3 regions of the Escherichia sp. TC-EC600-tetX4 genome follow, and region 1 is predicted to be linked to each of the others. Evidence: predicted binding sites of a transcription regulator. Region 1 holds the regulator's gene; each other region holds the start of a gene.

Region 1 (3,283 bases):
CCAGGAAAAGCTACGCATCTGGCAAGCGCCACCGCAGGTGACGGAACCGGTAAATCGGCTGGCGGGGATGCTCCATAAGTATCAACATGCGTTGACCGATAGTTAAGTCAAAACCGACGCCAAAAGCGTCGGTTTTTTCATGGCTATACTTAGCGATGCACGGCAGAACTCGCCGCGAAACGTGACGGTGGCAACAGATGAATATTTATACCTTTGATTTTGATGAGATTGAGAGTCAGGAGGATTTTTATCGTGACTTTAGCCAAACCTTTGGTCTGGCGAAAGATAAGGTACGCGATCTCGACTCACTATGGGATGTGTTAATGAACGATGTCCTGCCGCTACCACTTGAGATTGAATTTGTTCATCTGGGAGAGAAAACGCGTCGCCGTTTTGGCGCGTTAATATTGCTGTTTGATGAGGCAGAGGAAGAGCTGGAAGGGCATTTGCGTTTTAATGTTCGTCATTAGCGCAAAAAAAAGCCCCCGAACCGGGGGCAATATCGTCGGACAAGACGATGAGGGTTTATTTGTACAGTTCAGCCGTAGCGTGCCAGGTGTCACCGCTACGAGCTTCAGTAATCTGGTAGGCCGTTGCGCCTTTCTCTTCCGCTTTTTTGTTCAGCATTTCACGCATATCCATTGGCGAAGACGCCACACCACTTACGGATACGGTCCCGATTGCTTCACGATTTTGTGCTTGTGCAGCATCAATGGAGTCGGCAGCGAATGCACCGAAAGAGAGAACAGAAAGTACGCTTAATGCAGCAACAGTGGTTTTGATTTTCATGATTTTTACCTCGACATAATCTTTTAGCTGGGCCTTTGTTTCGTGACCCATATCACAAAATCAAGTATACACTAATTATTGAGCTAATTAATACCGCGCTAACTGTTTCAGTTGATACTAAGTGTTAAAAATGTGAATTTTAATAACAAAAAAGAATTAAAAATACGGTTATTTATCGTTAATTCTAGTTTTTTCAATTAGATAATGAATTTTGCATAATGTGCTTTTTTTACCTTATGTATTCATTGTGTGAATGACATGTCGCAGTAAAACGCACTATTCGTTAAATTAATCGCAGGGGAAAGCAGGGGGTTGAGAGGGATAAGCAACATTTTCCCCGCCGTCAGAAACGACGGGGCAGAGATTAAAGCTCCTGGTCGAACAGCTCTAAAATCGCTTCGTACAGGTCTTTGACTGTGAAACCGTTAGCAGGGGTGGTAAAGATGGTGTCATCGCCAGCGATGGTGCCCAGAATACCTTCTGCTTTGCCCAGTGAGTCCAGCAGGCGAGCAATTAACTGCGCCGCGCCAGGGCTGGTATGAATCACGACAACTGCATCGTTGTAGTCGATATCCAGCACCAGATTCTTCAATGGACTGGAGGTGGTTGGTACACCCAGTTCAGCTGGCAGGCAGTAAACCATTTCCATTTTGGCATTGCGTGTACGTACAGCACCAAACTTGGTCAACATCCGCGAGACTTTAGACTGATTAATATTGTCAAAGCCTTGCTCCTGCAACGCGGCGACGATTTCGCCCTGGGAGCTAAATTTCTCTTCTTTAAGTAATGCTTTAAATGCTTTAACTAGTTCTTCTTGCTTAGCCGAGCTTCGCATAAGTCACCCGATATGGTGGTTGATACAACATTATTGTGCATACAGATGAATTTTTATGCAAACAGTCAGCCCTGAAGAAGGCTGAAATAATGTTATGAAAGAGCGGGATTTTATCAAATTTCGTTATTGAGAAACATGCCTGCGTCACGGCATGCAAATTCTGCTTAAAAGTAAATTAATTGTTATCAAATTGATGTTGTTTTGGCTGAACGGTAGGGTATATTGTCACCACCTGTTGGAATGTTGCGCTAATGCATAAGCGACTGTTAATTACGTAAGTTAGGTTCCTGATTACGGCAATTAAATGCATAAACGCTAAACTTGCGTGACTACACATTCTTGAGATGTGGTCATTGTAAACGGCAATTTTGTGGATTAAGGTCGCGGCAGCGGAGCAACATATCTTAGTTTATCAATATAATAAGGAGTTTAGGATGAAAGTCGCAGTCCTCGGCGCTGCTGGCGGTATTGGCCAGGCGCTTGCACTACTGTTAAAAACCCAACTGCCTTCAGGTTCAGAACTCTCTCTGTATGATATCGCTCCAGTGACTCCCGGTGTGGCTGTCGATCTGAGCCATATCCCTACTGCTGTGAAAATCAAAGGTTTTTCTGGTGAAGATGCGACTCCGGCGCTGGAAGGCGCAGATGTCGTTCTTATCTCTGCAGGCGTAGCGCGTAAACCGGGTATGGATCGTTCCGACCTGTTTAACGTTAACGCCGGCATCGTGAAAAACCTGGTACAGCAAGTTGCGAAAACCTGCCCGAAAGCGTGCATTGGTATTATCACTAACCCGGTTAACACCACAGTTGCAATTGCTGCTGAAGTGCTGAAAAAAGCCGGTGTTTATGACAAAAACAAACTGTTCGGCGTTACCACGCTGGATATCATTCGTTCCAACACCTTTGTTGCGGAACTGAAAGGCAAACAGCCAGGCGAAGTTGAAGTGCCGGTTATTGGCGGTCACTCTGGTGTTACCATTCTGCCGCTGCTGTCACAGGTTCCTGGCGTTAGTTTTACCGAGCAGGAAGTGGCTGATCTGACCAAACGCATCCAGAACGCGGGTACTGAAGTGGTTGAAGCGAAGGCCGGTGGCGGGTCTGCAACCCTGTCTATGGGCCAGGCAGCTGCACGTTTTGGTCTGTCTCTGGTTCGTGCACTGCAGGGCGAACAAGGCGTTGTCGAATGTGCCTACGTTGAAGGCGACGGTCAGTACGCCCGTTTCTTCTCTCAACCGCTGCTGCTGGGTAAAAACGGCGTGGAAGAGCGTAAATCTATCGGTACCCTGAGCGCATTTGAACAGAACGCGCTGGAAGGTATGCTGGATACGCTGAAGAAAGATATCGCCCTGGGCGAAGAGTTCGTTAATAAGTAATTGATTAGCGGATAATAAAAAACCGGAGCACAGACTCCGGTTTTTTGTTTTGAGCGCACGACTTAATTGGTTGCCGGATATTCCTGAATGGTGACCTGCAGCGTTAACTGCTTATCATCACGCATCACTACTACAGGGATCACCGAACCAGGGCGAATTTCCGCCACCTGATCCATCGTCTCCAGAGCAGAGATGGCCGGTTTGTTATCCACCGAAATAATCAGATCGTTGACCTGAATACCCGCATTCGCCGCCGGGCCGTCAGGTGACACTTCATTAACCACGA
Region 2 (3,283 bases), 1.1 Mb from region 1:
TAATGTTGAGTCTATATTTAATGAAGTACCTGTCAGCATTTTAGTGAATGATATTTTTATGAATGATTTCTTTATGAAAAATCCTGAGATGATTAATTGGTACTTCCCTCAGTTACTTAAGAGTTATGAGGGTGAAAAGATTTATTTTGATAATTTAAAATATGATTTAAATGATAATGATAAGGAATCTAATAAAGAAATTTTGAAGAATCAACCAGATAATGTTATCAAAGAAAAACTGAATAATGAATACAAACTTAGATTTAGAATGATGCAAACTATCTTGCAATCGAGAGTTAATGTATTACCATATATTAATGAACAGCGTTTAAATAAACTAAATCCACCGGAAAATTTACGTATAGCAATAGAACACTTTGGGTGGAAGAATAGACCTATCACTGCATAAAATAATGTGATGCCGGGATGGTTTGTATTTCCCGGCATCTTTATAGCGATAGCAATTATTTACTGAGCGTCGCGACCATCACCGCTTTGATAGTATGCATACGGTTTTCCGCCTGATCAAAAACAATGCTGGCGGCAGATTCGAAGACCTCATCAGTGACTTCCATACCGCCATGTAGGCCAAATTCTTCCGCCATTTTCTTGCCAAGCGTCGTTTGGTCGTCATGAAACGCGGGCAGGCAGTGGAGGAATTTGACCTCCGGGTTACCGGTCAACTGCATCATCTTGCTGTTCACCTGATATTCACGCAGCAATGCAATCCGTTCCGCCCATTTCTCTTTTGCTTCCCCCATCGACACCCACACATCGGTATAGATAAAGTCAGCACCTTCAACTCCCTTCGCGACATCTTCAGTCAGCGTAATATTCCCACCATTTTGCTGTGCCAGGGCGCGGCATTCCGTAACCAGCGCAGCTTCCGGCCAGCACGCTTGTGGCGCGACCAGACGCAAATCCAGACCGGTAAGCGCCGCAGCTTCGAGCATCGAATTGCCCATGTTGTTACGCGCGTCACCTGCATAGACCAGCGTCATTTCGTTGAACGCTTTGCCGGGCAAATGCTCCTGCATGGTGAGAAGATCCGCCAGCAGCTGCGTGGGATGGAACTCATTGGTCAGGCCATTCCATACCGGCACGCTAGCGTATTCCGCCAGTGTTTCGACAATCTCCTGACCATAGCCGCGATACTGAATACCGTCATACATGCGACCAAGCACGCGGGCAGTGTCTTTAATCGACTCTTTATGACCAATCTGGCTGCCGCTTGGGCCGAGATAAGTAACGCGAGCACCCTGGTCATATGCGGCAACTTCGAAAGAGCATCGGGTACGAGTCGAGTCTTTTTCGAAGATGAGCGCGATGTTTTTACCAGTGAGTTTGGCTTCTTCTTTACCGCTTTTCTTATCGGCTTTCAGCTTCGCGGCTAACTGCAGCAGGCTGTTGAGTTCAGCTGGCGTGAAATCGAGTAATTTCAGGAAATGCTTATGATAAAACCCGGACATAGATCCCTCCTGTGGCTAACGCCTCAATGAATTAAAATTCAATTTATATGGATGATTATTCATTTGCAAGTCTAAAGCATAAATCTTTGTCACAAAGGTGGAGGCAATGTCAGTGGTGTGTGACAATAAGAGTATCGGCAGGACATTAAGAGGAATGAGCCATGGCAAACCCGGAACAACTGGAAGAACAGCGTGAAGAAACACGTTTGATTATTGAAGAATTACTGGAAGATGGCAGCGATCCGGACGCGCTGTACACCATCGAACACCATCTTTCCGCAGACGATCTGGAAACCCTGGAAAAAGCAGCAGTTGAAGCGTTTAAACTCGGTTACGAAGTGACCGATCCAGAAGAGCTGGAAGTTGAAGATGGTGATATCGTGATTTGCTGCGACATCCTCAGCGAGTGCGCGTTGAATGCCGATCTGATCGATGCCCAGGTTGAACAACTGATGACGCTGGCAGAGAAATTTGACGTTGAGTACGACGGATGGGGCACTTACTTTGAAGATCCTAACGGCGAAGATGGCGACGATGAAGATTTTGTCGATGAAGACGATGACGGAGTTCGCCACTAATTAAGCGTAGCGCATCAGGCCCAGGTAGTTCCTGCAACCTGGTGAATTTGTAGCCCGGATAAGGCATTCATGTCACATCCGGCATAAACAAAACGTACGTTGTTAATGTTCGAATGCCCGCGAGTTGAACACGCGGGCATTTTTTTAGAGTTCGCGCAACATCCGCACTTCACAATCGACATGGCCCGTGCAGCCAAGCGCATAGTCGATATGCTCAAAGCCCAAATGCTCATAAAGCGCAATGGCTTCCTTTAAAAAAGCGGTCGTTTCCAGATAGCAGCGTTTGAAACCCATCTCTCGCGCCTGCTCCATCGCCATTAAGGCCAGTTTTTTTGCCAGCCCTTTGCCGCGGATAGCCGGAAGAAAATACATCTTTTGCAGTTCGCAAATATCCGACTCACTCCCGGTTAATGGCGCTATCCCACCGCCGCCGACCACTTCACCCTCGTACTCAACGACCCAATATGCATGGCCAGGCTGACTATATACTTGATACAGCTCGTCAAGATTCGGATCGGCGACGGTGTAGCCTTTATCAGCGGTAAGACCGTATTCGGCGGATACCTGACGAATGACGCGGGCGATAGCAGGATTATCCTGCAGCGTCAGGCGACGCATTACAGGTGATTGCGGCGCAATGTTATTCATAGTTTAACCCAATAAAAATAAAGTAATTATACATTTGTTTAATACCACTCTCTTCTTACGTACGCAAGCGACTTATAAAGTAATAAAGTTTTTGCCAGCCTATTACTGATAAGAGTATTGTAACGTGGCAGAACATTTTACTGTCTGTATATATAAGTTATATCAATGGATTTTTTAATTCAGGGAATTTTTATGGCTCAAGTTATTAATGAAATGGATGTTCCGTCCCATTCGTTTGTTTTTCATGGTACAGGTGAGAGATATTTTCTTATTTGTGTGGTGAATGTGTTGTTAACGATTATAACGCTAGGTATCTATTTACCATGGGCATTAATGAAATGTAAGCGTTATCTTTATGCTAATATGGAAGTTAACGGACAACGATTTTCTTATGGAATTACCGGTGGGAATGTTTTTGTTAGTTGTCTTTTTTTTGTTTTTTTCTATTTCGCAATCTTAATGACAGTGTCAGCAGATATGCCGCTTGTTGGTTGTGTTTTGACTTTGTTACTGTTGGTTTTGCTTATATTTATGGCAGCAAAAGGACTGCGTCATCAGGCCTTAATGACCAGTCTCAACGGCGTAAGA
Region 3 (3,283 bases), 770 kb from region 1:
CGCATCCTTGATGGTTTCTCCCAGCACTTTGCCGAGCATACTGACATTACTACGCAATGCGGAATATTGTTCGTTCATATTACCCCAGACACCCCATCTTATCGTTTGATAGCCCTGTATCCTTCACGTCGCATTGGCGCGAATATGCTCGGGCTTTGCTTTTCGTCGTCTTTTATAAAGCCACGTAAAAGCGGTGACGTCAAATGCTGCGAAATCGCTTCAGCAAACGAATAAATAGCAGGAATTTACGTCATTAAATTCACGACGCTTTAAATAAGCGTAACTTATGGAAATGTTAAAAAATCGCCCCAAGTAACACCAAAGGTGTAGGTCGGATAAGATGCGCAAGTATCGCATCCGACATTATTGCGGCACTGGAGTTTGGCAACAGTGCCGGATGCGGCGCGAGCGCCTTATCCGGCCTACAGTTGGGCATCGTTTGAGTCACTGTCGGTCGGATAAGATGCGCAAGTATCGCATCCGACATTATTGCGGCACTGGAGTTTGGCAACAGTGCCGGATGCGGCGCGAGCGCCTTATCCGGCCTACGGTTGGGCATCGTTTGAGTCACTGTAGGTCGGATAAGATGCGCAAGCATCGCATCCGACATTATTGCGGCACTGGAGTTTGGCAACAGCGCCGGATGCGGCGCGAGCGCCTTATCCGGCCTACGTTTTAATGCCAGCAAAAATGGTGAATTACCTGGGTTATCAGTTCGCGGGTGGGCTTGATAAACCGTGTTTCCAGATATTCATCAGGTTGATGAGCCTGATTAATTGAGCCAGGCCCCAACACCAGCGTCGGGCATAACGTTTGAATAAACGGCGCTTCGGTACAGTAGTTCACCACTTCGGTTTTTGCTCCGAGCAATTTCTCAACCACTTCAACCAGTTGATGATTCGGTGGGCATTCATAGCCAGGGATCGGCGGATGCAGCTCGTCGACCGTCAGACGACCCGGCCAGCGTTCGCTCACCGGAGCCAATGCATCGTTGAGCAAACCATTAAGTTCATTGAGTGTCATGCCAGGCAGCGGACGAATATCCATATGCAACTCACAGCAAGCGCAAATACGGTTAGAAGCGTCGCCACCGTGAATATGCCCGAGGTTGAGCGTAGGGTATGGCACGGTAAACGCTTCGTAGTGATAACGTTCTTTCAGGTTATCGCGCAATTGCAAAATATGCCCGATGGCGTCGTGCATTAGTTCGATAGCGTTAACTCCGCGTGCTGGATCGCTGGAGTGCCCCGACTGGCCCTGAATACGGATGGCGTTAGAGATATGACCTTTATGTGCGCGTACCGGTTGTAGTGACGTCGGTTCGCCAATGATGGCGCAATCCGGGCGCAGGGCGGTAGTTTCGGCAAAATAACGCGCTCCGGCCATACTGGTTTCTTCATCAGCAGTCGCCAGAATGTAGAGCGGTTTTTTCAGTTTCGTGACGTCGACATCGCGTAGCGCATCAAGGATAAACGCAAAAAAGCCTTTCATGTCGGCGGTGCCTAAGCCGTAAAGCTTGCCGTCATGCTCCGTCAGTGTAAACGGATCGCGCGTCCAGCGACCGTCATCAAATGGCACCGTATCGGTATGCCCCGCCAGCAACAAGCCGCCAGCCCCCTGTCCGATACTTGCCAGCATATTGAATTTGTTGCGAGTTCCTGGAACAGGCTGCACTTCCACATTGAAGCCCAAATCTTTAAACCAGTCCGCCAGCAGAGTGATTAAATCTGCATTGCTTTGATCGAGTGCCTCTTCCGTGGCGCTTATTGAAGGTGTGGCAATCAGAGCGCGGTAAATCTCGATAAATGGCGGTAATTTGTTTTTCATTGTTGACACACCTCTGGTCATGATAGTATCAATATTCATGCAGTATTTATGAATAAAAATACACTAACGTTGAGCGTAATAAAACCCACCAGCCGTAAGGTGAATGTTTTACGTTTAACCTGGCAACCAGACATAAGAAGGTGAATAGCCCCGATGTTGAATACGCTGATTGTGGGTGCCAGCGGCTACGCTGGCGCAGAGCTAGTGACCTATGTAAATCGCCATCCGCATATGAACATAACCGCTTTGACTGTTTCAGCGCAAAGCAATGATGCGGGAAAGTTAATCTCCGATTTGCATCCGCAGCTAAAAGGCATCGTTGATCTGCCGTTGCAGCCGATGTCGGATATCAGCGAGTTTAGCCCAGGGGTGGACGTAGTGTTTCTCGCCACCGCCCATGAAGTTAGCCACGATTTAGCGCCGCAGTTTCTTGAAGCGGGCTGCGTGGTGTTCGACCTTTCCGGCGCGTTTCGTGTTAACGACGCCACCTTCTATGAAAAATATTACGGCTTTACCCATCAATACCCGGAACTGTTGGAACAGGCAGCCTACGGTCTGGCGGAGTGGTGCGGTAATAAATTAAAAGAAGCGAATTTGATTGCGGTGCCGGGCTGTTATCCGACGGCGGCACAGCTGGCGCTGAAACCGTTGATTGATGCCGATCTTCTTGACCTCAATCAGTGGCCGGTGATCAACGCCACCAGCGGCGTGAGCGGTGCAGGGCGTAAAGCGGCCATTTCAAACAGCTTTTGTGAAGTTAGCCTGCAACCGTATGGCGTCTTTACTCATCGCCATCAACCAGAGATCGCCACACACCTCGGTGCTGACGTTATCTTCACCCCACATCTGGGCAATTTCCCGCGCGGCATTCTCGAAACCATTACCTGCCGCCTGAAATCGGGTGTGACCCAGGCGCAAGTCGCGCAAGTGTTACAGCAGGCGTATGCCCATAAACCGCTGGTGCGGCTGTATGACAAAGGCGTTCCGGCGCTGAAAAATGTCGTTGGGCTGCCATTTTGCGATATCGGGTTTGCCGTTCAGGGCGAGCATCTGATTATTGTGGCGACCGAAGACAACTTACTGAAAGGCGCGGCGGCACAAGCGGTACAGTGCGCCAATATTCGTTTCGGCTATGCGGAAACGCAGTCTCTTATTTAAGGGTGCAATGATGAATCCATTAATTATCAAACTGGGCGGCGTACTGCTGGATAGTGAAGAGGCGCTGGAACGTCTGTTTAGCGCACTGGTGAATTATCGTGAGTCACATCAGCGTCCGCTGGTGATTGTGCACGGCGGCGGTTGCGTGGTGGATGAGCTGATGAAAGGGCTGAATCTGCCGGTGAAAAAGAAAAACGGCCTGCGGGTGACGCCTGCTGATCAGATAGACATTATCACCGGAGCACTGGCGGGAACGGCAAATAAAACCCTGTTGGCATGGGCGAAGAAACATCAGATT

What was found. The regulator ArgR, encoded in region 1, controls arginine synthesis, uptake and breakdown. The targets are predictions, from matches to a motif close to ANTGAATAAAAATACANT.
Region 2: the regulator ArgR is predicted to act here: its motif matches at 1,495-1,512, upstream of argF (ornithine carbamoyltransferase).
Region 3: the regulator ArgR is predicted to act here: its motif matches at 1,875-1,892, upstream of argC (N-acetyl-gamma-glutamyl-phosphate reductase).

The regions. Positions count from the first base shown of each region.
Region 1 is NZ_CP079924.1:498,667-501,949, forward strand. Features, by position in the region: gene aaeB (p-hydroxybenzoic acid efflux pump subunit AaeB) at 1-106, shown strand, start outside; gene KXD89_RS02390 (barstar family protein) at 198-470, shown strand; gene yhcN (peroxide/acid stress response protein YhcN) at 526-789, opposite strand; gene argR (transcriptional regulator ArgR) at 1,154-1,624, opposite strand; gene mdh (malate dehydrogenase) at 2,059-2,997, shown strand; gene degS (outer membrane-stress sensor serine endopeptidase DegS) at 3,060-3,283, opposite strand, start outside.
Region 2 is NZ_CP079924.1:4,001,427-4,004,709, reverse strand. Features, by position in the region: gene yjgL (protein YjgL) at 1-409, shown strand, start outside; gene argF (ornithine carbamoyltransferase) at 465-1,469, opposite strand; gene rraB (ribonuclease E inhibitor RraB) at 1,631-2,047, shown strand; gene KXD89_RS19465 (GNAT family N-acetyltransferase) at 2,192-2,695, opposite strand; gene KXD89_RS19460 (YjgN family protein) at 2,888-3,283, shown strand, end outside.
Region 3 is NZ_CP079924.1:4,326,279-4,329,561, reverse strand. Features, by position in the region: gene ppc (phosphoenolpyruvate carboxylase) at 1-78, opposite strand, end outside; gene argE (acetylornithine deacetylase) at 676-1,827, opposite strand; gene argC (N-acetyl-gamma-glutamyl-phosphate reductase) at 1,981-2,985, shown strand; gene argB (acetylglutamate kinase) at 2,993-3,283, shown strand, end outside.